2 regions of the Massilia sp. CCM 8734 genome follow, and region 2 is predicted to be linked to the other one. Evidence: riboswitches for the same ligand, from Rfam matches in the RefSeq annotation. Region 2 holds a riboswitch; the other holds the start of a gene.
What was found. Region 2 has a riboswitch for glycine ahead of gcvT (glycine cleavage system aminomethyltransferase GcvT). Riboswitches for the same ligand answer to the same signal wherever they lie in the genome.

Region 1 (13,755 bases), on a different contig from region 2:
CACCGGCACCGTCGGCGCGCAGCTGATCTCGCGGCATTGGGTCATCACCGACGCCAACAACCACATCGACGAAGTGCGCGGCCTGGGCGTGGTCGGGCATCAGCCGCTGTTGCAGCCGGGCGAACAGTTCGAATACACCAGCGGCACCCAGATGGCGACCCCGCAAGGCTCGATGACCGGCGAATACTTCTGCGTGGCCGAAGACGGCCATCAGTTCGAGACCAAGATTCCCGAATTCGTGCTGTCGCTGCCGCGCACCCTGCACTGATCTCAGCGGCTGGTGTCGTCGGGGAGTTCCTGTTTTTTCTCCGGCGCGTTCAGCTGCTGGTCGTTATTGGTCGGCTTCGGTCCCGAATACATCGTCCACCACACGATAAACACCAGCAGGAAAAACGCCACGCCTGCTTCAAGCATTAACACCCACATATCGACTCCCATGTCTTCAACACGCATCAGTTTACTCGTTTCGGCCGGCGCCGTCGCGCTGGTCCTCGCGGCATGCACCACGCCCGAGCCCAAACAGGCGCCGCCGGTCGTCATGCCGCCGCCGGCAATGCGGGTGGAGCCGCCGCCAGAGCCGCCTTTGCCACCGCCAGCGAAGGCCGAACCGGCGCCGTTGATGACGCCATCGACCTTTGCCGCGCTGCCGGGCTGGGAGCGCGACGACCTGCGCCAGGCCTGGCCGGCTTTCATGACCTCGTGCGGGGTGTTGGCGCGCAAGCCCGAATGGAAAACCGCGTGCGGCGCCGCGCGCACGGTTGATGCAAACAATGGCGCGGCCCTGCGCAGCTATTTTGAAACCTGGTTCGTGCCGAACCAGGTGCGCGCGGCTGACGGCGTCGACACGGGCCTCATCACCGGTTACTACGAACCCTTGCTGCGCGGCGCCCGCAAACGCGGCGGCGCCTTCCAGACACCGCTGTACCGGGTGCCGGACGACCTGCTGACGATCGACCTGGCCAGCGTGTATCCGGAGCTGAAAAACAGGCGCGTGCGCGGACGGCTGGTGGGCAAGAAGGTGGTCCCGTACGGCAGCCGCGCCGAGATCGAGCGCGCCGACATCCCCGGCAAGGAACTGCTGTGGGTCGACGACCCGGTCGAAGCGTTCTTTTTGGAAGTGCAGGGTTCCGGGCGGGTCAAGCTGGCCGACAGCGGCGAGACGGTACGCGTGGCCTACGCCGACCAGAACGGCCATCCGTACAAGGCCATCGGACGCTGGCTGATCGAGCAGGGCGAGCTGACGCCGGAGCAGGCTACCGCGCAGGGCATCAAGGCCTGGATTGCGGCGCATCCCGAGCGGCGCCAGGAACTGTTCAACGCCAATCCGAGCTTCATTTTCTTTCGCGAAGAGCGCCTGCCCGATCCCTCGGTCGGACCGAAGGGCGCACTGGGCGTGGCGTTGACGCCGGCGCGTTCGGTCGCGATCGACCCCACGTTCTTGCCGCTCGGCGCGCCCATCTGGCTGGCCACCACCGAATCGGGCAGCGAGGTGCCGATGCGGCGCCTGGTGATGGGGCAGGACACGGGCGGCGCCATTCGCGGCGCGGTGCGGGCCGACTTCTTCTTCGGCTTCGGCATTGATGCGATGGAAAACGCCGGCCGCATGAAGCAGCGCGGCCAGCTCTGGGTGCTGTTGCCCAAACCCTGATTGACGCGCAGATTGGCTACAATCGCACATTACCCCACGCTTTTTTATAGAGGATTCCATGAACTATGCAGACCTGCTGATCGAGACCCACGGCAAAGTGGCCGTGATTCGCCTGAACCGTCCCAAAGCGCTGAACGCCCTGAACGACAACATGATGGATGAACTGGGCGACGCGCTCTACAAGTTCGACGCTGACAGCAATATCGGCTGCATCATCCTGACCGGCAGCGAAAAGGCCTTCGCGGCCGGCGCTGACATCGCGGCGATGGTCGACTACGACTACGGCGACACCTACGGCGGCAACTACATCGGCCGCAACTGGGAACATATCCTCAACGTGCGCAAACCCGTCATCGGCGTGGTGCAGGGCTTCTGCCTCGGCGGCGGCTGCGAACTGGCCATGATGTGCGACTTCCTGATCGCGGCGGACACCGCCAAATTCGGCCAGCCCGAAATCAAGGTCGGCGTGACCCCAGGCGCCGGCGGCACGCAGCGCCTGCCGCGCACCATCGGCAAGGCCAAGGCGATGGACATGCTGCTCACGGCGCGCATGATCGACGCGGCCGAAGCCGAGCGCACCGGCCTGGTATCGCGCGTGGTCCCGGCGGACAAGGTGATGGAAGAAGCACTGGCTGCGGCCACCACCATCGCCTCGATGTCGGTGTCGGTGGCGATGGCGATCAAGGACAGCGTCAACCGCGCGTTCGAGACCACCCTGACCGAAGGCGTGCGCTACGAGCGCCGCTACTTCCACGCGGCGTTCGGCACGCCCGCCCAGAAAGAAGGCATGCAGGCGTTTTTGGCCAAGCGTCCGCCCAACTTCGACGGCTTGTAAGTTTGTAAGTCAGTCGCTGGCGCGCCAGCAGCCGTGAAAGCCGAACGGTATCCGGTGCGGCAGGCGCACCGTTGCGACGGGGCCGGCCGCCAGGTCCGTCGCGTCGATCACCAGCAGGTCGCTGCGGCCTTCCTTGGCGCGCCACGCCACCGCCAGCAGCCAGCCATCGCCCTCGGGCGACTGCGCCGAGCGCGCCACGAAGACCGGTTCGGAGACAACGTCGCCGGCCGGCAGTGTATAGAGCTGGCGCGTGCCAGAGGCAAAGTCGAAGCATGCCAGCGCGTCGTACAGCACACTCTCCGAACCGCTCCTGATGCGCTGCACGCTGTGGCAGCAGTAAAAACCCACGCGGTTGCGGCGCCCGCTAAAGCGCTCGTCGATGCGCGGGAATTCCGCCGCCAGGTCGTCGAGGATGGTGCGCTCGAAACTATCGCCATCGCTCTCCATATCGAACGTCCAGCGGCACAGGCACGCCGCCATGCCGGCCGGGTCGCCAGGGCTGCCGTCGGCGTTGGGCATGCCGGGTGCGGTGCGTGACTCCATCACATACGCCACGATGCGCCCGCCATCGTCCCAGGCGTTCATCACATGGAACACGTGGCAGGCGTCGCTGGCGAACCAGCGCAGCTTGTCCATCGCTTGACCACGCACGCCGATGCCGACGTGGCTGCGCTTTTCCGCTTCCCATGCGAACAAGGGTAGTCCTTTCATGGCGCGTTCCACGCTGATGGTCAGCGGGGTAACCGGAAACAGCACATGGCGTTCGGTCAGCATGAAGTCGTGCATCATGCTTGCGTAGGGGGCGCGGAAGACGCCTGACGTGGTGACCCGGCAGTGCGCATCGAGCACGCCGTACTGCATGTTGGGCTCCCCCGGACTGTCGGGCAGGTAGGAGAAAAAATGCAGCTCGCCGGTGGCCGGATCGGCCTTGGGATGCGCGGTGAAGCGCCTGTTCACGGCGCCGTCGAAATCCTGGTGCCCCTTCGACGCCAGCGTGTGCGGGTCCATTTCGAACGGCTGGTGCGATTCTTCCAGCGCAAACAGGCGCCCGCCGTGCCAGGCCATATTGGTATTGGCGGTGCCGCTGTTCTTGCCGTGGACTGACGGGTCGCTGGTGGCCGGGTTGCCGAAGGTGCCGAACAGCGCATGGCCGGCGTCATTTTCGAGCTGCCATTTCGGCGTGCGCGCCCAGCGGTTGGCATAGGCCACCTTGCCGTCGTCGATGAAGAAGGCGTGCACCATGCCGTCGCCCGAGAACCAGTGATAGTGGTCGTCGCGCGGCGCGAAGCGGGGGTTCGGTCCGACGCGGTACAGCGCGCCGCGCAGTTGCGGCGGCAGCGTGCCGGCTACCTGCAGTGCGTCGATGTCGCATTCGGTATCGAGGGGAGCGTAGTTCCCCGTGAAGAAATGGCCTGGCATGGTGATTCCTGGTGGGTTTAAAGACTGTGCATGGCTTCGCGTACGTACGCGATCAGCGGCGCGTCGATGCCGGAGCCGGTGCGCAAGCCGGGCTCCATGTCGAAAGCGTGGCGCAGCTTGGCCTGGAGCGCGGGCTGGCCCGCCGCCTTGGCCAGCGACAGGGCCTGCCACTGGCGCGCCAGTGCTTGCACCTCGACGCTGGCGGCCGGCGTGCCTTCGGCCAGGTGATTGCGCAAGGCGCAGATGAGGATGGGCCAGGTGTCGGTTTGCTTGACGTAGTGCTGGCGCAGCAGGGCCATGTCGGCCGGGCTGCAGTAGTTGGCGTAGATGGCCAGGCGCCGGTGCGCCATGGCGTGCGAGATGAACTGCATCGCCGCGCGGTCAACCCCGCTGAGAGTGTGCAGGGTGGGCTCGTTCCAGTTCATGGCGTAGAGCTTCATCAGCATCCCTTCATCGCCGCCCACGCTCTCCAGCAGGGTGGCGATCCAGCGTTGCGCGAACGCGCCGGCTTCAGGGCTGTCGGGCGCCAGGCCCCGGGCCATCAGCTCGTGCAGCGTGGCGGTCAGCTGTGCATTGGCGCCGCCGCTGCCGCTGTGCTGGCGCCGCGTCTTGAGCGTATGCAGTTCGGCGTCGGTGAAGTAGCGTGCGCTGGCGGCCATGCGTTCGAGGGCGGCCAGCCAGTTGTCCATCGACGGCTCGTGGCGCTCGTCGAGTTGCGCCTGCAAGTCGCGCAATTGGCCGTGCAGGGCGCTCGCTTGCGCGATCTGGCGTTCGAGCGACGCGATCTGCTGCGCCACCACCTGCGGCAGGCTGGCGCCGCCGTCGGCCAGCATCGCCTGGATTTGCGTGAGCGGCAGGTCGAGGCGGCGCAGCGCCTGGATGCGATACAGGCGGGCCACGTCCGCGCTGTCGTACAGGCGGTAACCCTTGTCCGAGCGGACCGAGGGCGTGAGCAAGGCGATATCGTCGTAATGGCGCAAGGCGCGCACGCTCAAGCCGCTGCGTTTGGCCAGTTGTCCTATTTTCAGTAGCATGCCGGTTTCTCCATTTGCAAGATGGTAAACCGTCACGTAGCGAGAGGGTCAAGCGCAAGCGCGTCAACAGCCTGCAAAACCGGGGAAAACCCCGGTTTTGCAATTCAGGCCATTCAGGTCGGTCCGTTGATGCTCATGCGCTGCGTGTGCGTCCAGCGATGGTCCGACGCCGACACCGCGGAGTTATAGGTGCGGTAGGTCTGGCCCTCACCCGGCCAAGGGTCCATGATGTACACGTTGTTCACGCCATTGGCCGTCTCGTACCCGCGTCCCACCATGATGTGCCCACCGCCGTTGCTCCAGCCGTAGCGCATCACGAACGGACGATTGGCGTTGATGTCCGATACCACGCTGCTCCATGACGAGGCCACGCTGTATGCGCCGTTCGCCACGCCCCACGCCTTGAGGATGTTCTGCACGCTGCCGTTGGAACCGTACATATTGTTCGGCTGGTTGGCCGGGCTGTTCCAGTTGAAGTAGGTGTTTCCGCAGGCGTAGTTCAAGCCGAACGCCCAGTTTACGATCTGGCACTGGCTCGGTGTCTTCTTGTAATAGTTCAGCACCGCCTTGCTCGACGCCGACCAGCACCACTGGCTGTGTTCCTGGGTCGTCAGCGGCACGCTCAGCGTGCGCCATTGCGCCATGGCTGCCGGCAGCGCCAGCAAAAGTGAGACACCGACGACGATCTTTTTCATATTTGTGTTCATGTTATCTCCTGATTCGTTCTGAGGATGGTCGGCTTACTTCGAAGCGTCCAGGTTCTGCTTGACCGCGCTGCGCAGCGGCTGCAGCAGCTCCGCTTCGTCCATCAGGGCGTCGCCGGCCTTGCCGTCCTTGACGGCGCGCTGTTGCATCAGCAGCGATTCGCGCGCCGAATGCAAAGGTGCATAGCGGGTGCGGCCGTCTTCGCGGGCGACCACTTCCAGCACGTCGGACCGCGCCTGGTAGATGCGCACGAAACGCACATTGCTTCGCTCGGCGTCGGCGTAGTAGCCCATCGACGCATCCACATCCTTGGCCAGCACGGCGGCGCCGTAGGCGACCGTTTCGTAGTTCCCGTTATTGAGTTCCACCGTCGCCATGCCGATCGGACGCCGGTTCAACAGGATGACGAAGCGCCACTGACCGGTCGCCTTGGCCATCTGTTTCATGCTGCCGCGTCCCGCCAGCAGCTCGTTCGGATCGATCGTATAGACCGGGAAGCCGTAGCCGATCTTGGCGTCCTTCAGGTCCTGCATGTCGTTGATGTCGAGCGGGAAGTCGACCGGCGCGCCGCTGGCGCCGCGCACTTGTACCTGGTGCGTCACGAACTGGGCGAAGTCGCGCTGGGCCGCAGCCTGCGCCGCCGCTGCCGCGCGCTTGGGCACCGCTTTGAAGGTGCTGGTCCCATCGGACTGGGCCTGTGCCGGCGCACCGGCCAGGGCCAGGCTGGCGCCGCACAGCAGGGCGGCGAGCATGGGACGGCATGAGAGCATTTTTGTTTGCATTATTGACTTCTCCTCACATAGATTGATACTGGAGCCCCGCCTGTCCAGGCGGGGTGGGTGCTGCGACTGCATTGGCATGCACGCATGCCGGACACCGTTGTCAACGCACATGGTCAGTGCGTCGGAAAATCGAGAGAGCGTTGCATCAAGTCGCCGATCATGTCGGCGGTGACGGCGGACAGGGTCCAGCCCAGATGCCCGTGGCCCGTGTTATAGAAGACGCAGGGCGACTTGCCGCGACCGACGCGCGGCAGCATGGTCGGCATCATCGGGCGCAGGCCGGCCCACGGAATCACGCTGCGCGTGTTCACGCCGGGGAAGCATTCATGCACCCAGTCGATCAGCGGGCGAATCCGGTCGTCGCGGATGTCGCGGTTGAAGCCATTGAATTCGGCCGTGCCGGCCACGCGGAAGCGATCGATCCCCAGGCGGCTGGTCACCAGCTTGGTGGCGTCGTCGAGCAGGCTGACGGTGGGTGCGGCCGCCTGGCTGGCCGCGTCGTTCAGGTTGACCGTGATCGAGTAGCCTTTGACCGGATAGATGTTGACCCGGTCGCCCAGGCTGGCGGCCAGCGCGCGGCTGGCGGTGCCGGCGCAGATGACGATGCCGTCGTAGGTCTCGGTCTGGGTGCGCTCGCCGTCGCCCACGGTCACCTGGGCGTGGCGGCCGTCGGTGCGCACTGCGCCGATCCGCATGCCGTAGCGGCAGTCCACGCCATTGCGGCGTGCGGCGGCGGCCAGGCCCGTGGTGAATTTGTGGATGTCGCCGGTGGCGTCGCTGTCGGTGAAAAAGCCGCCGTAAAAGTCGCCCGCCAGGGTCGGCTCGATGGCGCGCATTTCGCCGGGAGTCACCGCCCGCCGCGCCAGGCCGCCGGCGGCCAGCATCCTGCTGACCTTGGCGGCGTGCTCGAAGCCGGCCTTGTCGCGGTAGATGTGCAGGATGCCTTTGCGCTTGACGTCGAAGTCGATGCCCTCGGCTTCGGCCCACGCGAACAGGTGCTCGCGCGCGGCAATCGCCAGGCGCGCCGTCTCCACGGTGTTCCTGCGGTAGTGGGGAATGGCGGCGGCGAATTCGGCGAACCACGACAGCTTGTGCCAGCTCGGTTTTGGGCTGACCAGCAGCGGCGCGTCGCGCCGGAACATCCACTTCAAGCCCTTGAGCATGGTGGAGCGGTGGTTCCAGACTTCGGCGTTGGAGGCCGACAGCTGGCCGCCGTTGGCGAACGAGGTTTCCATCGCCGCGTAGCGGTGTTGTTCGAGCAGGGTGGTGGCAAAGCCACGTTTGGCAAGGGCGTAAGCGGTCGTGACGCCGGTGATCCCGCCGCCTATTACTGCAATGGTTTTCATGTGTCTTCCAGGTCCGAAAAACGTCAGATAGGAGAGTCCGCGCGCCGCTGCGCGTCGGATACCCCCTCTGTGCTGGACCTGAGAGATTCGCCGGCAACGCGCGATGCGTGGCCGGTTTGCTCCTTCGGTGCACCGGATGACGACTCCCGGTGGCTCTTCAGAGTTCAAATGCGTTATCGGTCCTGGGGCCTGAGAGATTCCGGGGCGGTTGCTCCTTCGGCGCCATCGATCCTTACCTGAGACATTGCGATCGACAGACTCTCCCGATAACGCTTAGCGTTGCGCTAAGTATGCCGTGGGCATATGTATGCAGAATACCGCAGGAATTATCGCCAATACAACCTATTTAAATGATAGCTGTTGTTTCCAAGACAATACCGACAAATTACCGACTGCCGCTGACCCGATCCCAGTCCAGGTCGAACCGCGCCAGGAATTTTTTCAGGCGGTCGGCGTCGTTGGGTTTGCTCTTGGCACTGCGCGAGACGGCGAACAGCTTGCGCCCGGCGTCGGACAAGGTGCTCGACGCGCGGCACACCTGCACCACGGCGGCCAGTTGCAGGGCGTCGAACAGGTCGAGGCCGGCGGCGGCTTCGTCGCCCATTAGCCCGGCGAGGTCGACCTCGGCCAGGGTGGGCGCCGGCGCGCGCGTGTAGTGGTGCCAGAGTTTTTGCAGCCGGGCCACTTCGGCGCTGACGATGCCCTCCGAAATGCCGCCCGCCTCGGCCAGGGTCGCCATGCGCGTGACCGACGCCGACAGGTCGCGGAAGTTGCCGGCCCAGACTGCCTCGGGCGACATCGCAAAGCGCATGTAGCGCTCGCGCGCCTCCTTGTTGAAACGCACCATCTGCCCGTATTCCTGGCTGAACTGGTTGAGCAGGTAGACCAGGTTGGGTTCGATGTCTTCGGGCCGGTCCACCAGGCCGGGCAGGGCGTAGGTCCATAAATTGATGCGCGCGTACAAGTCTTCGCGAAAGCGCCCGGCCACCACCTCGCTTGCCAGGTCGCGGTTGGTGCCGGCGATGAGCTGGAAGTCGCTCTGCACTTCACTGTCGCTGCCGACCGGATGGAAGCGCTTTTCTTCGATGGCCTTGAGCAGCATGGCCTGTTCGTCCGGACCAAGTTCGCCGATTTCGTCGAGGAACAGCAAGCCTTTGTGGGCGCTGCGCAGCAAGCCGGGGCGGTCGGCGGCGGCGCCCGTGAAGGAACCCTTGACGTGGCCGAACAGGGTCGAGGCGGCGCCGTCGCCATGCAGGGTGGCGCAGTTGAGCTCGACGAACTTGCCGTCGATCTGGTGGCGCGTTTTCTTCAGTTCGTAGACCCGGCGCGCGAGGAAGGATTTGCCGGCGCCGGTCGGCCCCATCAGCAGCATCGGCGCGCGCGACTTGATGGCCACGCGCTCGATCTCGTCGATCATGGTGTTGAAGCTGGCGTTGCGGGTGGCAATGCCGGACTTGAGGAAAGCCACGCCTTCGGCTTGCTCGCGCGAAAAGCGCTGGGCGATCTGGTCGTAGCGCGACAGGTCGAGGTCGATCAGCGCGTAGCTGCCCGGTTCGGTGGTGGACTGGCGCCGTGGCGGCGAGCTTTGCAGCAGGCGGCCGGGGAAGAAGCGCGCTTCCGTCATCAGGAACATGCAGATCTGCACGACGTGGGTGCCGGTGGTGATGTGGATCCAGTAATCCTCGTTGTCCGGATCGAAGGGGTAGCGCTTGGCGAAATCGAACAGGGCGCTGTAGACCTCGCCGAAATCCCAGGCGTCGCTGATCGGTATGTTGTGCGGGACCACCGTCGTTTCGGGCGAGACGGCGGCGATGTCGGCCGTGACGGCGTCGACCACCGGGCCGAATTTGCCGCTGTAGAGCATGTCGAAGCGGTGCACGGCGTATTCCTCGTGCTGGGTGATGGCGATGCTTGGGCGCCACTTCTCCCAACGGGCCGGGCCCTTGCCACTGTCGAGCTGGGTGCCGACGAATCCGATGACCACGATGCGTTTCTGTTTCATATCTGTATAAAGTTTTATCTTGTCGGATAATTTATCACGTGCTTGCCAGCTTGTCCATTTCTTGCCGGTTTGGCTTGGCGAATTGGTAATCTTTTTTAAATCAAGGACTTAAGGGGAATTGATGCGGATGGGCTGCGAGCTGGCACGCCCTTTGCAATAGAGGAGATACAAACAAGAAAAATGAGGAAGGCAAAATGGCAAACGCACAGTTGTTCCAGACCTTGAAGGGAATCTTTGTCCCTCGCGCCGATGGTCTTAATTCGACAGGCGCTCCGGCTTACAGCATGACGCCACGGCACCAGCTGGCGCAGTATGCCGCCACCGGATGCCTGAATTCGACCTATTACGTCAATGCGCAATCGCAGTTGGCGACGGTGCTGGAGCTGTGCGAGAAGGTCGACGCCAAATTTATCGCGCAGACCGCGATTTACTGCCGCGAACGCGGTTATATGAAGGATATGCCGGCGCTGTTGACCGCTGTACTGGCCGCCAAGGGCGCGCCGGAACTGACCCCGGTGTTCCGCCGCGTGGTCAATAACGGCAAGATGCTGCGCAATGTGGTACAGATTATTCGCTCCGGCGCGGCGGGTCGTAAATCGCTGGGCAGCCGGTCGAAAAAGCTGGTGCAGCAATGGTTGAACCGCGCATCGGAAAAAGAGCTGCTGGCGGCCTCGATCGGCGCCATGCCGTCGCTGGGCGATGTGGTGAAGATGGTGCATCCGAAGCCGTCGCAAGCCTGGCGTGAAGCGTTTTTCGCCTGGTCGATCGGCAAGCCGTTTAACGCGGAGGCGCTGCCGGATGCGCTGAAGGCCTTCGAAGCGTACAAGGCCGACCAGTCGCAGCCGGTGCCGGAGGTGCCGTTCCAGATGCTGACTTCATTGTCATTGTCGGCGCAGGCATGGGCGCAGATTGCGCGCCAGGGCGGCTGGCACATGGTGCGCATGAATTTGAATACCTTCGGCCGCAATGGTGTGTACGCGCTGCCGGGCATGGTCGAAGTCATCGCCGACAAGCTGCGCGATCCGGTGGCGATTGCCAAGGCGGGCGTGTTTCCGTACCAGCTAATGTCGGCGTATATGGCGGCTTCAGACGATGTGCCACGGGCCATCAGCGATGCTTTGCAGGATGCGCTGGAACTGTCGCTGTCGAACGTGCCGCAGGTGGAGGGCAAGGTCGTGATTTGCCCGGATGTATCCGGATCGATGCAGTCGCCGGTGTCGGGTTATCGGGGCGGCGGCACCTCGAAGGTGCGTTGTATCGATGTGGCCGGGCTGATCGCCGCAGCGATGCTGCGCAAGAATCCGGATGCACTGGTGCTGCCGTTCGAGAATTATGTGCGGGTTTGCGCATTGAATGCCCGCGATACGGTCATGACCAATGCGCAGAAGCTGGCGGCGATTGGCGGCGGTGGTACCAATTGCAGCGCACCGTTGGCGCACATGAACAAGCAGAAGGTGATGGCCGACCTGGTGGTGTACGTGTCCGACAATGAATCGTGGATCGACCAGCGTGCGGGCGCCACCGCCACGATGACCGAATGGGCGGTGTTCAAGCAGCGCAATCCGGCGGCGCGGCTGGTGTGTATCGACTGCACGCCGAACAGTACCAGCCAGGCGGCGGAACGCGCCGATGTGTTGAATGTCGGTGGTTTTTCGGATGATGTGTTCAAAATCATCGCCGCCTTTGCGGCCGGCCAGCTGGGCGCGGCGCATTGGGTGGGCGAGATCGAAGCGATCGCGCTTGAGTAAGGTTGCTTGAGTAAGTTTTTTTGATGTACCGGTTTTGAGTGCAGTGCGAATGCCGATGCGAATACATTTTGCAAATGTCCAAGTTCGCAGCAAAATTTTGTCGCACCGTGCTCAATCGTTTTACCCCGAATGCAGGTTAAGACTACATCCACGGCTGCAAGGGCTTCGCGTCCTACAGCTGACATGTCTTGCCGCTCCTTGTCGGGAATTTGTTGTACAGGTTTTGAGCGCGGTGCGAATGCTTGGTGCGAATACATCTCCAAATCTATTTCGCATCGGATTTTTCTTGTCGCGCCGTGCTCAATCGTTTTACCCCGAATGCGGGCAGGACTACATAGGGGTTGCTGTTGGCCTGAAGCCGGCAACTGTTTGTCCCGCCGACTCCTTGTCGGGAATTGATTTTTGGCGAATGCAGTCCGGACTACATTGCGTTCCCGGTTCGAGTCCGGGCGGTTGCGCAAGCGGCCGTAGCTCAACTGGTAGAGCAAATTATCCGGGCGATGTTGTCGCCCCCTTGCATCACCTTATATATAGTGAGAAAAATATGAAAAACGAAAACTACGATGTCCTGAATGTGGACGATGGCCGCCACGTCAAAATGTGGACCAAAGGCGTGCCGGTGGAAGACGTGGCCAAGAAGCAGCTGGCCAACACCGCCAAAATGCCGTTCATCTACAAGCATATCGCGGTCATGCCCGACGTTCACCTCGGTAAAGGCTCGACCATTGGCAGCGTGATTCCGACCCTCGGCGCGGTGATTCCGGCGGCTGTTGGCGTGGATATTGGCTGCGGCATGATGGCTGCCAAGACCACCCTGACCGCGAACGACCTGCCGGATAACCTGTCGGCGCTGCGTAGCGCCATCGAGCGCGCGATCCCGCACGGTATGTCGCCGAAGACGCGCGGCTACCGCGGCCGCGATGAGGGTTCGTGGAATACGCCGCCAGCGGCGGTGGATGTGGCCTGGGGCCAGTTGAAGGATGAATTCGACGCCATCTGCCTGAAAACGCCGAAGCTGAAAACCACGAATAACTACCGTCACCTGGGAACCCTGGGAAGCGGTAACCATTTTGTGGAAGTCTGCCTGGACGAGGTAGGTTTCGTGTGGTTCATGCTGCATTCGGGTTCGCGCGGCGTGGGTAACGCCATCGGCACCCACTTCATCGAGCTGGCCAAGAAGGATATGCGCACGCACTTCATCAACCTGCCCGACCAGGATCTGGCGTACCTGGCCGAAGGAACGCAGCACTATAACGATTACATCGAGGCAGTCAGCTGGGCGCAGAAATTCGCCCGCACCAATCGCGACGTGATGATGCATAACCTGATCGCGGCGGTGCGTACCGTGATCACCAAGCCGTTCGAGACGCACGTGGAGGCGGTCAATTGCCACCATAATTATGTGCAGAAGGAGCATCACTTCGGTAAAGATGTGCTGATTACCCGTAAGGGCGCCGTGTCGGCCCGTCCGGGTGAACTGGGTATCATCCCGGGATCGATGGGGGCGAAGAGCTTTATCGTTCGTGGTAAAGGCAATCCGGACAGCTTTAACAGCTGCAGCCACGGCGCCGGCCGCACCATGAGCCGTACCGAAGCGAAGCGTCGTTTCACCGTTGACGACCAGGTCAAGGCGACCGAGGGCGTGGAATGCCGCAAGGATGAAAACGTGATCGACGAGATTCCGATGGCGTACAAGGATATCGACGCCGTCATGCACGCCCAGCGCGACCTGGTGGATGTGGTCCATATCCTCAAGCAGGTGGTGTGCGTCAAGGGTTGATGCCGCCGCTGGTTACACTATATATAAGAAGAAAAGTTGAAGATGATTGAATTAGATGGCGCCGTCGGCGAAGGCGGCGGACAAATCCTGCGCAGTGCGCTGACCTTGTCCATGATTACCGGCCAGGCGTTTTGCATCAAGAATATCCGGGCCGGCCGCAAGAAGCCCGGGCTGCTGCGCCAGCATCTGGTGGCGGTCCAGGCGGCCACCGGGATCAGCGGGGCTATCGTCACCGGCGCGCAATTGGGGTCGCAGACGCTGCTGTTTGCGCCCAAGGCAATCAAGGGTGGCGATTACCAGTTCGCGATCGGTTCGGCCGGCAGTTGCACGCTGGTGCTGCAAACGGTGATGCTGGCCCTGTTGCATGCGGACGGCCCGTCGACGGTGCGCATCAGCGGCGGCACGCATAATCCCATGGCGCCGCCGGCGCAGTTCCTGCAACGTGCATATTTACCG
Region 2 (15,591 bases):
TGTCGAGCTGTTCGAATTTTTCTTCGGACTCCATGCGGATCTGCTGCTGCTCTTCTTCCTGCGCCGCGATCTCGGCCAGGTCGGCGTGGATCTGCGTGCTGCGCTGGTTGAAGCGCGCCTCGACTTCGGACTGCTTGACCACCTCGATCTGCAGCGCGTGCACGCCCTGGGTGAGCGTGGCGACGCGCTGGCGCGCATCCTGCAGGCGGCGCGTCAGGTCCGACATGGCGGCGTCGGCGCGCACCGCGCGGGCGCGCGCTTCGTCGGCCAGCATGGTCTGCGCGCGCAGCTGCTTGCCGATGTTGTCGATCTCCTGCTGGCGTCCCAGCATGCCATCCTGCTCGCTGTCGGCCGCGTAAAAGCGCACGCTCGACTGCGTCACCACATGGCCCTGGCGCGTGATGAAGGAGCCGCCCTGCGGCAGGCGCGCGCGTTCGGCAAAGGCGCTGGCCGTGTCGTCGGCGGCGAACACATTGTGCAGCCAGTCTTGCATCAAACCGCGCAGGCCCGGCTCGTTCAGCTTGAGCAGGCTGGCGAAGGGTTTCATGCCCGGCGTATCGGGCGCTGCGGCGACGCTGGCGATGGAGGGCGCGTACAGCGCCAGCTTGGCCGGCGGCGCATCGCTGAAAAAAGCCTTGGCCCATTCGATGTTCGACATTTCGAGCGCACCGGTGCGCTCGCGCAGCACCGATTCGAGCGCCGTTTCCCAGCCTTGTTCGATGCCCAGCTTTTGCCACAGGCGCGGCAGCGCATCGAGTTCGTGTTTTTGCAGCCAGGGCTGGACCTTGCCCTGCGTTTGCACGCGTTCCTGCAGTTGCTTCAGGGCCGACAGGCGCGCGTCCAGCTGCGCGTTGGCGGCCGTCTCGGCGTTCACCTGCGCCTGCGCGGCGGCGCGTTCCTCTTCCGTGCGCTGCTGCCGTTCGCTCGCTTCTTCCAGCAACATGGTCTGCTCTTCCAGCGCCTGCTGCTTTTCCTCCAGCTGCATGCGCAGGTTGGCCAGGTGGCTGCTGTCGGGCAGGTTGAGGCCGTTCTTTTCCTGCTGCAGGCGCTCGCGCCGCGTTTGCAGGCCATTGAGGATGTTCGACGCGTTGCGCTGGTGCGCCGATTCGAGTTCGATCTGCTGCTGCGCCTGCATGATGCGGGCACGCGATTCGGTGGTCTTGTGCTGCGCCGCGCGCCAGGCCGCGTCCAGCTCGGGCAGGCGCTCGCCCTGCGCTTCGGCGTTCATCTGCGACTGCTCCACGCGCCCGCCGAGTTCTTCGAGCAGGTACTCGGCTTCTTCGATCTGCTGCTGGTAGTCGCCGCTTTGCGCCTGCCACTGGTTGCGCTGGGCGTTCAGCGCCAGCAACTGGTTATGCAGGCGGCTGCGCGATTCGATCACGAACTTGATCTGCGCTTCCAGGCTGCCGATTTCGGAGTTGGTCTGGTACAGGTGGCCCTGCGCCGTGTGCAGGCGGTCGCCCACCGAAAAGTGCGCCTGGCGCAGGTGTTCGAGATCGAGTTCGACGTGGCGCAGCTTGGCGGTCTGCTCTTCCAGGTCGGTCTGGGCCTGTTCCATCTCGCGGAAGTAGCGATTCTGCTCGGTTTGCGCTTCGTTCTTGCGCAGCAGCCAGAGCAGCTTCTGCTTTTCTTCCTGGTCCGCCTGCAGCGAGTGGAAGCGGTTGGCGACGACCGCCTGCGCCTCGAGTTTTTCGAGGTTGGCGTTCAGTTCGCGCAAGATGTCTTCCACGCGCAGCAGGTTTTCGCGCGTGTCGCCCAGCCGGTTTTCGGTCTCGCGCCGGCGTTCCTTGTACTTCGATACGCCGGCCGCTTCTTCCAGGAACACGCGCAGTTCTTCCGGGCGCGATTCGATGATGCGCGAGATCATGCCCTGGCCGATGATGGCGTAGGCGCGCGGACCCAAGCCCGTGCCGAGGAAGATGTCCTGGATATCGCGCCGGCGCACCGGCTGGCTGTTGATGTAGTAGGTCGAGGTGCCGTCGCGCGTGAGGGTGCGCTTGACGGCGATTTCGGCGTACTGCCCCCATTGGCCGGACGCCTTGCCGTCGTTATTGTCGAACACCAGTTCGACCGAGGCGCGCCCGGCCGGCTTGCGGTGGGTCGAGCCATTGAAAATGACGTCCTGCATGGACTCGCCGCGCAGCTCGGATGCTTTCGATTCGCCCAGTACCCAGCGCACCGCGTCGATGATGTTCGACTTGCCGCAACCATTCGGACCGACCACGCCAACGAGCTGCCCCGGCACCTGGAAATTGGTGGGATCGACGAATGACTTAAATCCCGACAATTTAATGGAAGACAGGCGCACGTTGTATAGATAGCTCGGGAATCTTAAAGGTGTCCATCATACCATTTGTTGTCATGTTTTCGGGGATGAGCCGTCGGCGCGGCCCGCAAAACCGCCCCTGCGCGGCGCCCGCCGAGCGGGCCTGCGCTTGCGGTGTCAAAAACACACGTAATTGAAGTAGCGTTCAGCCTTCGGGCATGGCGGCGAGTAGGGATTGCGGGTCGGCCCCCAGGTGGCCGTGGTGTAGACGCGGTCGGCGCCGGACAGGCCGAGCGCCAGGCCCGTCATCCATTGCTGGGAACTGTGCGCCTCGCCCTTGTAGGGAATGCACAGCAGCGCCACGCTCACGGCGATCAGGACCGGACTCGGCTGAAACTGGCGGTTCGAGCGCACCAGGGCGATGAAAGCGGCCGCGCAGGCCAGCCCCAGCAGGCAGCCGAGGATCGCTTCCGAAGCGCTGTGCGTGCCGACCATCACGCGCGAGAGCGTCACCGCCACGGCCAGCGCCACGCCCAGGCCGACGGCCACGTAGCGCCAGGCCTTGGCCCGTCCGCACAGGGCCAGGTAAGCGGCCACCGGGAACACGGCGGCGGCGCGCGTGGCGTGGCCGCTGAAACCGGCGAAATGGACCGCTTCGATGCCCACGCCCCAGCCGAGGAAAGCGATCTTGCTGCCGATGACCACCAGCAGGGTGGCGCCGAACAGCAGGCACCAGTACAGGGCGCGGCGGCGGCAATGGGCGGCGGCCAGCCAGACGGCGATCGCCACGCCCAGGGGTGCGGTGACGGCAATACCGCCCAGCGCACTAAGGTGATACCAATTCATAGACAAAAGCCGGAAGTGAATAAAGCCGGGCAGGTCGGCGCCGCAGCACCGGCCTTGCCCGGCCCGAATGATACGCGAATGTTAACAATGTGCGGATACTAAGGAAACACCCTCGCGTGCGCGGCCCCTTCAGGCGGCGACCGATTGCGCCTTCTCCGAGTCGCTGAGCGCCTCGTCCATGGCTTGCGACAGCGCCCGGCTGACCACGCCTTCGACCGTCATCACGCGTACGCGCTGGGCGCGGTAAGCTTCGATGAGCTTGTCGGACGAGAGCGAAAACGCTTCCTGCCGCGCCCCGGTCGAAAAAATGTAGAGCGTGCGCAGCGGGCTGATCCAGGCCAGCTTGACCTTGCGGATGCTGCCGTCCGGATCGGTAAATTCGATCCACATATTGCGTTCGAGGGCGTCGACCCCGAGTTCCGCGTCGTCCAGCTCGGCATGGGCGGCTTGTTCGGCCTCGGCCAGCGCTTCGTTTTCCTTGTCCAGCCGGCGCATCGCGTCTTGCTGGGCCACTTCGACGGCGATTTCGAGCTGGCGTTCCGGGGTGATGTCGAGCGGCGCGCGCACGATCGACGCGTGGCACTCGGCCAGGTCGGCGAAAAACTGGATGCGGTCGGCGTCTTGCCACTTGATGACGTCGAGCCATTTGTTCAGGGTTGCCAGCAGGCTCGGCAGCTTGCCGATCAGGTCGCGCCGCTGTTCGTGCGTGATCTTCGGCTTGACGCTCCAGATCAGCTCATCCATGGTCTTGGTGGCGTTGCCGACCGCCCCCGGCTTGTCTTCCTCGACGCTGTAGGCGACCGTCATCACGGACGTCCACTTTTTCTCAAGGAAAGTTTCCAGCATGGCGACCACCTGGCCGCTGCCGACCCGGGCCGCGACCGCGGTCCTGGCCGAGCGCGTGGCGGCGGTGACTTTTTCCTTGCGCAAGGCATCCGCGATCGGGGCGGCAATGGCGGTGGCCGCCGCGTGTTCCTCGGCCTTGATGGTTTCTTCGAGCTCGGCCACCACTTCCGAAAACACATCGGCCGGCTCGCTGCCCTCGTCCTGGCCGCGCCCGACCCGCTCGACGCCGCGCTGCATCACCTGGAACAGCGGATCGTCCGGGCCGGAGCGCTGCTCCAGGCCCATGGTCGACATCAGGTCGATCATGCGGCGCGCCGGGTGCGTTTCTTCGAAGAAGAAATTCTTGTCGGCCAGCGCAGCCTTGAGCACCGGAATTTGCAGCGACTGGATCAGGTCGCGCGAATCCTTGGGAATGTTAGGGTCGAGGAACACCGTCTCGAAAATCTTCGACAGCAGGTCGATGGTGCTCTCGTCGCCACGCGAAAGTGTTCCTTTTGGAATGCTTTCCTTCAAGCGCGGCAAATAGAAGAGGTTCCCCGTTTGGGCTTCCACCGGGGTCGGAGCGACGTTGCTGAACTGGGCCGGCAAGCCGCCCTGGAAACCCTGGAAGCCCTTGAGCGCATCGAGCAGCGAGGCCGGCACCATCACCTGGCCAGCCTCGGCCGAGTGGCCGAAAGCGCCCGCGGCGATACCACCGCCACCGGCAAACTGCGGCGCCGCAAAGCCGGCGCCGGCATGCGCGCCCGGCCCTGCAGCTCCACCATGGGCCGGCGCGCCGCCCTGCCACGGCGCGGGCACGCTGGCCGCGACGCTGTCGGCGCCGGGCGCGCCCTGGAACGCGGCCGCGCCGCTCGGACGCCAGCCGCCGCCGGCGGACGGCGCCATGGCCGGCAGGTCGGGGATCATCGGAATGTCGAACGACGCCGCCGGCGCTTCTTCCTCATCGCTGAGGAACTGGCGCAATTGCTTGGCCAGCTCGGCCTGGCTGCTGGCGCGCGCTTTTTTGGCGGCGACCGCGCTTTCGGTTTTCTTGATCTTGAACGCTTCCACCGAACCGGGCTGCACGTTCTTGTTGATCAGCACGTCGCACAGGGCGTCGTACATCGGCGCGAAGTCGAACAGCAAGGAGGGGCGCAGCATCGGCAGGATCAGGCCATGGGCCTCGATATCCGGTTCGAACTCGCGCCAGGCCTGTTGCAGCGCCGACAGGAACATCTCGGGCCGGAACGGATTCTGGCTGATGCGCAGCACGTCGCGTTCGAGCAGGAAACCGAGCCGGACATTGAGCGTGGCGATCTGGGTCGCATACTGCATTTCGAAGGGGCGGCTGATGGCGTCGAACGCGACCCGGCTGTCCATCTCTTCGTACGGCACCAGTTCGAGCGTGGTTGGCACGCTCGCCAAGGTCTTCTTGGGCGATGGCGCCAGCAATTCGATTTCGGCGCGCATGGAACGCACGATGCCGGAGGCGGCAACATGAAAGAAGGCGTAAGTGTTGTTTTTCAGCAGATTGCCCGACTTCACCCGCAGGAACACCGTGCGCGCATCGAGCGCGGGATCGGTCACATCCAGCAACGCCGCAACGAGACGCGTCGCTACCGCCATCAATTGGTCATTGACGTGCTTGGTCACACTGCCCAGCAGCGTTTCCAGCAACTCGTGGCGTGACGGACCTGTCTTCCTAGCAGCTGTGGAGGGTGAAGGTGGAGCCATTGTCTGCTCGTTCGGGGTTAAAGATCTTTTGCCATAACAAACATTCTCTCACATTATTGCCGACCGGCAACCGGAAAGTTTGAAACAAAGTGTTATTTTTTGTTTAATCGCATGGTGAGTATGCTCATTCTTGCTTTTCCCTCAATAAGAAGCCCCAAATCGTCATTTCGACTGTTGATTAAAAACAAATCCGAGCCTGAGAGTTTCTCTAACATAATAACAATTCCACAGAGCAACCCCTTTCTCAAGGACTACGCCATGATAAGCAGCCGCCGTGCCGACCTCAAGCTGACTCTGACGCTCTGCTTCGCCGTCCTGGTGGCGCTCAGCGCCTGGCTGGCTAGCGTACTGCTGAGCCAGCTTGCCCTGATGGACCCGGTAACGGCACCGGCCGCCCAAAGTTTAGCCGACAATAGCGACGCCCTGCGCTTCGCCGCCTCCGCCGCCATCGCCACCGGGACCGGGACCGAGGCCAGCTACACCACCGCGCGTCTGTGGGTATGGTTTTGTATCATGGCCAACGGCGCCGGAGTGGCCCTGCTCGGCCTGTGGCTCAGGGCCAGCATGAGCGCCCCGGCCGCCCCCGCGCGCCGCTTGCCCGCAACGCTGCCGGCGCCGCGCGGCAATCTGATCGAACGGGCCATGCAAAGCGGCGGTGCGCACGGCGCCTGCATCGACAGCGCCCCGCGCGCCGCCATCCGCGGCCGGCCGGCATCATCGTGCTCAGCGGAGACTTCGGCGCGGCTGGCGCGCATCATCGACAACCTGGCGTTCCAGACCACCCTGCTGGCGGTCAACGCCGCCGTCGAGGCGCAACGCGGCAGCCGCATGCCGCCGAATCGTTAAGACTGTTCCTGTCAGCATTTGTTTCAATTTTGTAGGAACTAATCCTACACGAGTTCAAGGCGCATTCCGATACCTCTTCAACAGTGCGGCTCGCATGATTGTGTCACCGGAAACGCAGACGAGAGCGCCTCTTCAGCTCCACCGGCGAGCACGACATTTTCAAACTTTGAAAAGGAATGAACATGAACTCGAATCAGAAAAGCGGTCAGGGCAACAAGCAAAGCGATAGCTCCGGCTCGAACAAGCAATCGGGCTCGCAAGGCTCCGGCAGCGGCTCGGGCGGCAAAAGCGGCGGCACCCAGGGCGGTACCCACGAGCAGCACGTGGAAGCGGGCCGCCAAAGCCACAAAAATGACGACAGCAATTCGAAACAGTCCGGTTCCGGCTCGGGCAGTAAACAGTCGGGTTCGTCTTCCGGCAGCGGCAGCAAAAGCAGCGGTAGCAAAAGCTGATTAGCGTGACCCCGGCTGGCGTCGCCGGGTTTCCGGGCGGCGCCATGCACCAAACCAACAGGAAGCAATAGAAAGAGTCTGCCTCGGCCTGGCCGTTGACAGGCTCTTTTTTTGCGCGATTGCGGCCCTGGGGCGCACACCGGCCCGGGGACCGGCTGCACCGGCAATCTTAGATATTGCGGATGCGCGCGCCCTTGGGCGGGGAAAAGTCGGCCACGTCATTGACCATGCGCGCCACCTTGGCGTCGCGCGCGGTCAGGTGCAGGTCGGAATACTGGTGGATCGCCCACTGCTCGGGCAACAACTCTATATGCTTGCGCAAGATCGATTCGGTGCGGGCGTCGTCGGCGCGCAGCCCTTCGACAATGATGTTGAGCGCATCCGGACGCGCCCCCGGCGAGGCCGTGGCATGCGACTTGTGCACCATGAAGCGCGCCGTTTCGCTGGCGTAGCGCCGCCTGCCGGACAAAAACAGGATCACGGCGATCGAGGCCACCGCTCCCGCGTTGTACATCACAAACTTGACCGGCGCATTCGACAGGAAGTTGTACAGGCAAAGCCCGTCGCTGACATAGCCGCCGTTCGACTGGATCAAGACGTGCGCCGTTTCGACGCCGTTTTCGCTCATGCCGTCCACCGCATCGAACACGCGGTGCACCATATCGCTGTTGACATCGCCCGACAAAGTGAACCAGGCATCCGTCGATGGGGTCGTTTTTTCTTCGCTCATGGCTGTCTGCTCGCAAAGTAGATGAATTATTTTAACAAATCGGGCCAAGCATGGTTTTCCGCGCATCTCATTCGTGCGCACCCGCGCACGCCCCTGGCAAGGTTGACAGTTCCGCCCTGCTGGCATATCCTCCACAGTCTTGATCGGGAGAGGGCAGCGCAGGCTGCCGCCGAAGGGGCATCACCCAAAAACTCTCAGGCAAAAGGACCGGTCAGGGGTCGGCGGCGCACAGCGCCAACGGCTGAACTCTGGAGAGCGGCCGCGGCACCACGCCGGCGGCCCACCGAAGGGGCAGGCGGAGCATCATCCGCTATCTCTCAGGTATCAAGGACAGAGGGGCGCGAAGCAACACGGAACGGCCAAAGGTACTCCCTTGGGCGCGCCACGTCTGCTCGTCGTACCCCCATTCACTCTGCCTTGAGGATTCCATGACGCTTAAAACGACCCCGCTCAATTCCGCACACCGCGCCGCCGGGGCCAAGATGGTCGATTTCGGCGGCTGGGACATGCCCGTCAATTACGGCTCGCAAATCGAAGAACACCACGCCGTGCGCAGCGATGTCGGCATGTTCGACGTCTCGCACATGTGCGTGGTCGATATCGAAGGCGAGAACGCCCGCCCTTTCCTGCGCGCCCTGCTGGCCAATAACGTCGACAAGCTGCAAGTGGCCGGCAAGGCCCTGTATTCGTGCATGCTCAATCCGCAGGGCTTCGTCATCGACGACCTGATCGTCTACTTCTTCAGCGAGACCTGGTTCCGCCTGGTCGTCAACGCCGGCACCGCCGAAAAAGACGTGGCCTGGATCAGCGCCCAGAACGACGCCACCAAAAGCGGCGTGACGATCACCCAGCGCCGCGACGGCAACGAGCCAATGGCGCTGATCGCCGTGCAGGGCCCGAACGCGCGCGCCAAGGTGTGGCAGGTGCTGCCAAGCACCCAGGCCGCCTCCGAGCCACTGAAACCGTTCAACGCCGTCATCGTCAAGGACACCGCCTTCGGCGACGTGATGGTGGCGCGCACCGGCTACACCGGCGAAGACGGGTTCGAGCTGGCCTTCCCCGCTTCGCAGGCCGAGAACCTGTGGAATGCGCTGGTGGCGGCCGGCGTCACGCCGGCGGGCCTGGGCGCGCGCGACACCTTGCGCCTGGAAGCGGGCATGAATTTGTACGGCCAGGACATGGACGACACGGTCAACCCGCTCGACGCCGGCCTGGCGTGGACCATCGACCTGGCCGCCGAGCGCGACTTCATCGGCAAGACCGCGCTCAAGGCGATGGGCCAGAACTTTCAATTCGTGGGCCTGATCCTGCGCGAAAAAGGCGGCATTTTGCGCGCGCACCAGAAAGTGCTCGCCGCTGACGGCGCGACCGGCGAAATCACCAGCGGCACCTTCAGCCCGACCATGCAGGAAGCGATCGCGCTGGCGCGCGTGCCGATGGGCGTGGCCGTGGGCGACACCGTGCACGTCGAAATCCGCGACAAGAAGCTGGCCGCCAGCGTGATCAAGCTGCCGTTCGTGCGAAACGGTAAAATCCTCGCTGCCTGATTCCTGGCACCTACACTAATGAGCAGTATTTACATCGACCGCGACCTTTTGGAGCAAACACTATGAACATCCCAGCCGACCTGAAATACACCGAGTCCCACGAATGGGTACGCGCCGAAGCTGACGGCACCCTCACCGTCGGCATCACCGAATACGCGCAGGACGCGCTGGGCGACATCGTCTTCGTCGAACTGCCAAAAGTGGGCAAGGTCTTCACCGCCGGCGACGACGCCGCCGTGGTCGAATCGGTCAAGGCGGCCAGCGACATCTATGCGCCTGTCTCGGGCGAGTGCATCGCCGTCAACGACAGTGTCGCCGACGCGCCGGACTCGATCAACACCGACGCCTACGCGGCCTGGCTGTTCAAGCTCAAGCCGAGCGACGCCGGCGCCATCGACGGCCTGCTCGACGCCACCGCTTACGGCAAAGCCACCGCAGAGTAAAAATTCCTGGCCGCCCCGATGACCATCGCGGCGGCCGTCTCTTTTCAGTCCGCCGTCGCGTCCAGCGGCGGCAGTCCCTTTTTCGGCTCCACTACCGGCCCCCACTACCATGACCCGCACCAGCCTGACCCAACTCGAAGCACGCGACTCGTTCATCCCGCGCCATATCGGCCCGTCCACCGCCGAACAGGCAGCCATGCTGGCCACGCTCGGCTATCCGTCGCGCGCGGCGCTGATCGACGCCATCGTGCCCGCCAATATCCGCAAGAAGAGCAAGCTGGAACTGGGCCAGTTCTTCGAGCCGATGCCGGAGCAGGCGGCGCTGGGCAAACTCAAGGCGCTCGCCGCCAAGAACAAGGTCATGAAGTCGATGATCGGCCAGGGCTACTTCAACAGCCACACGCCGGGCGTCATCCTGCGCAATATTTTTGAAAACCCGGCCTGGTACACCGCCTACACGCCTTACCAGCCCGAGATTTCGCAAGGCCGCCTGGAAGCGATCCTGAACTTCCAGCAAATGATCACCGACCTGACCGGCATGGGCATCGCCAACTCGTCGATGCTCGACGAGGGCACCGCCGCCGCCGAAGCCATGACCCTGATCCAGCGCGTCGGCAAGTCGGCCTCGAACGTGTTTTACGTCGCCGACGACGTGCTGCCGCAAACGCTGGAAGTGGTGCAGACGCGCGCCCAGCCGATCGGCGTGGAAGTGCGCACGATCGCGGCGGCCGACATCGGCGCCCTGACCGAGCCCTGCTTCGGTGTGCTGATCCAGTACCCGGGCGTCAATGGCGATGTGCGCGACTACCGCGCCGCCGTCGAAAAACTGCACGCGGCCGGCGCCATGGTCGTCGCTTGCGCCGACCTGCTGGCCCTGACCCTGTTGACGCCTCCGGGCGACTGGGGCTGCGACGTGGTCGTCGGTAACAGCCAGCGCTTCGGCGTGCCGCTCGGTTTCGGCGGCCCGCATGCCGGCTACCTGGCCACGCGCGACGAATTCAAGCGCAGCATGGCCGGCCGCCTGGTGGGCGTGACCATCGACGCGCAAGGCAACAAGGCGTATCGCCTGGCGCTGCAAACGCGCGAGCAGCACATCCGCCGCGAAAAAGCCACCTCCAACATCTGCACCGCGCAGGTCCTGCTGGCGGTGATGGCCTCGATGTACGCCGTCTACCATGGCCCCAAAGGCTTGCAGCGCATCGCCCAGCGCGTGCACCGCTTCACCGCCATCGCCGCCGCCAAGCTCGGCCAGCTCGGCTACGAGATCGTCAACACGACCTACTTCGACACGCTCACCATCAAGAGCGCGCGCGCGGCCGAACTGCACACCATCGCCGTCGAACACGGCGTGAACCTGCGCAAGGTCGATGACAAGCACGTCGGCATCTCGCTCGACGAAACCACTACCCGCGAAGATATCGCGCTGCTGTGGACGATCTTCTCGCAAGGCGTCCCGAACGCCCCGGCCTCGCCCGATTTCGACGCGTTTGATGCGAGCGCGCAGGACGGCTTCCCGGAAGCGCTGGCGCGCAGCAGCACGTATTTGACGCATCCGACCTTCAACCGCTACCACGCGGAACACGAAATGCTGCGCTACCTGCGCGGCCTGGCCGACAAGGACCTGGCGCTGGACCGCACCATGATCCCGCTCGGGTCCTGCACCATGAAACTGAATGCAACGAGCGAGATGATCCCGGTCACCTGGCCCGAGTTTTCCAACATCCACCCGTTCGCACCCGACGCGCAGACGGTCGGCTACCGCGAGATGATCGGCCAGCTGGAAGACATGCTGTGCGCGCTGACCGGCTACGCAGCCGTGTCGCTGCAGCCGAACGCCGGCTCGCAGGGCGAGTACGCGGGCCTCTTGGTGATCAAGGCTTACCATGAGTCGCGCGGCGAAGGCCATCGCAATATCTGCCTGATCCCCTCGTCGGCGCACGGCACCAACCCGGCGTCGGCCAATATGGTCGGCATGAAGGTGGTCGTCACCGCTTGCGACGCCAGCGGCAACGTCGACCTCGCGGACCTGAAGGCCAAGGCCGAACAGCACAGCGCCAACCTGGCCTGCGTGATGGTCACCTATCCATCGACCCACGGCGTGTTCGAAGAAGGCATCGCCGAGCTGTGCGAGATCATCCACTCGCACGGCGGCCAGGTCTACATCGACGGCGCCAACATGAACGCGCTGGTCGGCGTGGCGGCGCCGGGCAGCTTCGGCGGCGATGTCAGCCACCTGAACCTGCACAAGACGTTCTGCATCCCGCACGGCGGCGGCGGCCCCGGCGTCGGTCCCATCGGCGTGGGCGCGCACCTGGCCAAATTCTTGCCGAACCAGCGTTCGAGCGGCTACACGCGTGACGAAGCGGGCATCGGCGCGGTCAGCGCGGCGCCGTTCGGCTCGGCCAGCATCCTGCCGATTTCGTGGATGTACATCGCGATGATGGGCGGCGAAGGCCTGACCGCCGCCACCGAAACGGCGATCCTGGCCGCCAACTACATCGCGCGCCGGCTGGCGCCGCACTATCCGGTGTTGTACACGGGCCACGACGGCCTGGTGGCGCACGAGTGCATCCTGGACCTGCGTCCGATCACCGATGCCACCGGCATCAGCAACGAAGACGTGGCCAAGCGCCTGATGGACTTCGGTTTCCATGCGCCGACCATGAGCTTCCCGGTGCCGGGAACCCTGATGATCGAGCCGACCGAAAGCGAGTCGAAGGCCGAGATGGACCGCTTCATCGACGCCATGATCGCCATCCACGCCGAGATCGTGAAGGTCGAGCGCGGCGAGTACGACCGCATGGACAATCCGCTCAAAGGTGCGCCGCACACGGCCGAAGTGGTCACCGCCGACGTCTGGGAGCACAAGTACAGCCGCGAGCAAGCCGCCTTCCCGGTGGCGTCGCTGCGCAAGCAGAAGTACTGGCCGCCGGTCGGCCGCGCCGACAATGTGTACGGCGACCGTAACCTGTTCTGCGGCTGCGCGCCGATCAGCGACTACGAGTAAAGGGGACCCCGCTCCCCTAAAGTCAGGGCCGCCGGGAAGCGAGCCGCAGATGCGGCGCGGCTTTCTTCGGCGGCCCTTCCATCTCGGGCACGCTGTCGTCAAGCTGGAACCCGCCGACCGCTGTCGACAGGCTTGAAGCCTGGCCTTGCAGCCTTCGGGCCGCCTCTGCCGCCTCTTTCACCAGTACCGAATTGTGGCGCGTCATCTGGTCGATCTCGACGATCGCCTCGCTCACCGCGCCGATCACGCCGGCCTGGCCCACGCTCGCTTGCCCGATCCGGCCAACCATGTCCCCCACCTGCTGCACCGACTGCGCAATGCCGGCCATGCGCGCGCCCGCCTCCGAGGCGATGGCGCTGCCGCCGTCGATGTCGGCCAGCGAATGCGCGATCAGGACCCCGATTTCCTGCGCGGCGCCAGCCGTTCGCTGCGCCAGCGCGCGCACTTCTCCCGCCAGCGCGGCAAAGCCGCTGCCCTGCTCCCCGATCCTGGCCGCTTCCACCGCCGCATTGAGCGCCAGCGCATTGGTCTGGCAAGCCAGCTTGTCGATCACCCCCACCACCTGCGCCATGCGCTGCGCGCTGCCGCGCAGCGCCGCCATCGACAAGACCAGGCGGTCCAGCACGCCGCCACCGCACAGGGCCTGCATCGACGCTTCGTCGGCCAGCCGGTTGGCGCCGCGCGCGCCCTCGAGCGCGCCGCCGGCCGCCGCGCCAAGCGCGCCCACCGTGCCGGCCGCGCGTCGCAGCACGCCGGCCTGGGCCCTGGCATGGGTGGACAGGCCGGCGCTGCCGGTGGCGATATCGCGCGAGGCCGTGTCGATCGAGCGCGCCGAGGCCAACATGCTTTTCAGGGTGGCGTTCAGGGCGCCGACGGCCGCGTCGAGCGTGCGCGCGCTGTCGGCGATTTCGTCGCGCCCGTAGCTGCGGTTTTTTGGGGTCAGATTGCCGCTGGCCAGTTCGCCGGCGGCCGCGCTGATGCCCGCCACGCCGCGCAACAGCGCGCGCCGCACCAGCATGGTGATGGCGAGCGTGGCGGCCACCGACAGCGCCACCAGCAGCGGCACCAGCACCGACAAGGCGGCCAGATCGGCCGCCGCGCGGCTGGACGCCTGCTCGCTCAGTTCCTGCTCGAAGCGCGCCAGTTCGGCCAGTCGTTGCGCCACCACGGCGAAAGCCTGTTCGGCCTTGGACATGGCGTTTGCGCTCATCGAATGATCGACCGGCGAAAACTCGATCACGTCGAGGATGGCGCGCACGTAGGTGGCGTGCGCGGCCCCGGCCTGGGCGATGAAGCGCTGCCCGGGACCATGGCCGCCGGTGCGCCGCGCCAGGGCCGCGAACTTGTGTTCGATGGCGGCGTGGCGCCGGTAGATATCCTGGCCCAGCCCATCGATGCGCGGCGCCGAAAAACTGGCGCCGATCCAGGTCAGCAGCTGATACATGCGCGCATGCGCCTGCTGGACGTCGCTGGCCAGTTCGCCGGCCTCGCGGATGCGCGCGGCGCGCTCGTTGACGACGATCTCGAGCGCCTGGTTCTGGCGCGCCATCGCATGCCACGCGCTGCCGCACGAGGCGATCAGCAGCATCAGCACCATGCACGGTGCGAGTAGCAGTTTGGGACCGATACGCAGGCGCTCGAGCATGTCAGTGCTTGTAGACGCCGGCTTCGAGGGCCACGTCGCCAATGCGCAACACATACGTGGTCTTGGCCTCGACCTTGCCGCTGACCGGATTCTTGAACTTGTAGTCGACCCAGCCACGCCCCGGACCGTTGGCAACCGCAATCATCTCGTGGCGGAACAGTTTTCCGTCGGCGTCCGGGACATCGCGCAGGTCCTTGCCGATCAGGGCCACGGTCGGATGGGCTACGGTGATGCCGCCCAGGTCGCGCATGGCCAGGTACAGCGAGCCCTGGTTATACTCGGGGTCACGGGCATTAATCCGGCGGATCATTTCTTCCTTCCCCTTGAGGCGCATGAAGCGCGCGCCCTTTTCGGCCAGCGCGACCGCATCCTTTTCGCTCGGTTCGGCCGCCGCCGCCACGCCGCACGCCCCCGCCGCGCCCCAGAAACAGGCCAGCCAGACGCCAGCCTTGATGAGAATCTTCACTATGATGTCCTTCAACGTCGATGAACGCGCATTCCGGCGCCGGCGCAGGTATCATTGTCTGCCCGCCGGCCTGCGCAAAATGAGTTTGCGCAATGTTTCCTGAGCGCATAGGTAAATTTACGCGTTCGCGCGGGGCGCCGGTTTGCGCAGGATCAATCGTGCGGACCGCGCCAACCAGTCTAGGAAGAGAGATGGATCGTTCAGTTGTCGCCCTGTTATTGTCAGGCCTGGTGTTTCCAGGCGCCGGCCAGTATTACCTGCGCCGGCGCGCGCGCGCCTGCCTGTTCATCGTGCCGACCCTGATGGCGGCCATCTATTTTTTCAAGAAGGTGATGGACAGCGCCTCGGCGCTGGTCGATGAAGTCCTGCGCGGCGCGCTGCCGGCCGACCCGGTGCTGATCGCCGAACGCCTGCACCAGCAGGGCGACGCCGCCTCGCCCATGATGAACCTGGCCGCCAGCGTGATGCTGGTGTGCTGGCTGGCCAGCGTGGTCGACGCCTGGCTGCTGGCGCGCGCCATCGCGCGCGACGCGAAAGCGACGCCATGAGGCGCCCTGCCCTGGTTTGCCTGCTCGGCCTGGGCCTGGCAGGCTGCGCCGCGCCCACGCCCACGCCCACGCCTGCCCCAGCGTCGGGCGGCGTCGTGCGCACGCCGGTGCACCGGGCCGCATCCTCGTTTCCCGGCACCGATGCGGTGGTGATGCGGGTCGAACTGGCGCCCGGCGCGCGCGCCGGGCGCCACACCCATCCGGGCGACGAAATCGGCTACGTGCTCGAAGGCGAA

Region 1: linked by a shared signal. The riboswitch ahead of F2P46_RS32260 (D-amino acid dehydrogenase) and the one ahead of gcvT (glycine cleavage system aminomethyltransferase GcvT) in region 2 are both predicted to bind glycine.

The regions. Positions count from the first base shown of each region.
Region 1 is NZ_WHJI01000057.1:855-14,609, reverse strand. Features, by position in the region: gene apaG (Co2+/Mg2+ efflux protein ApaG) at 1-268, shown strand, start outside; gene F2P46_RS32295 (hypothetical protein) at 271-453, opposite strand; gene F2P46_RS32290 (murein transglycosylase A) at 437-1,648, shown strand; gene F2P46_RS32285 (enoyl-CoA hydratase) at 1,707-2,483, shown strand; gene F2P46_RS32280 (carotenoid oxygenase family protein) at 2,493-3,902, opposite strand; gene F2P46_RS32275 (MerR family transcriptional regulator) at 3,920-4,936, opposite strand; gene F2P46_RS32270 (C39 family peptidase) at 5,050-5,643, opposite strand; gene F2P46_RS32265 (hypothetical protein) at 5,677-6,423, opposite strand; gene F2P46_RS32260 (D-amino acid dehydrogenase) at 6,537-7,769, opposite strand; glycine riboswitch at 7,937-8,045, opposite strand; gene rtcR (RNA repair transcriptional activator RtcR) at 8,155-9,771, opposite strand; gene F2P46_RS32250 (RNA-binding protein) at 10,056-11,519, shown strand; gene F2P46_RS32245 (RtcB family protein) at 12,064-13,299, shown strand; gene rtcA (RNA 3'-terminal phosphate cyclase) at 13,342-13,755, shown strand, end outside.
Region 2 is NZ_WHJI01000014.1:126,916-142,506, reverse strand. Features, by position in the region: gene smc (chromosome segregation protein SMC) at 1-2,308, opposite strand, end outside; gene F2P46_RS15320 (phosphatase PAP2 family protein) at 2,444-3,112, opposite strand; gene F2P46_RS15315 (DUF1631 family protein) at 3,242-5,671, opposite strand; gene F2P46_RS15310 (hypothetical protein) at 5,930-6,517, shown strand; gene F2P46_RS15305 (hypothetical protein) at 6,700-6,969, shown strand; gene F2P46_RS15300 (ATP-dependent Clp protease proteolytic subunit) at 7,139-7,699, opposite strand; glycine riboswitch at 7,834-7,919, shown strand; glycine riboswitch at 7,938-8,043, shown strand; gene gcvT (glycine cleavage system aminomethyltransferase GcvT) at 8,128-9,246, shown strand; gene gcvH (glycine cleavage system protein GcvH) at 9,309-9,689, shown strand; gene gcvP (aminomethyl-transferring glycine dehydrogenase) at 9,799-12,696, shown strand; gene F2P46_RS15280 (methyl-accepting chemotaxis protein) at 12,719-14,341, opposite strand; gene F2P46_RS15275 (cache domain-containing protein) at 14,343-14,741, opposite strand; gene F2P46_RS15270 (hypothetical protein) at 14,999-15,355, shown strand; gene F2P46_RS15265 (cupin domain-containing protein) at 15,352-15,591, shown strand, end outside.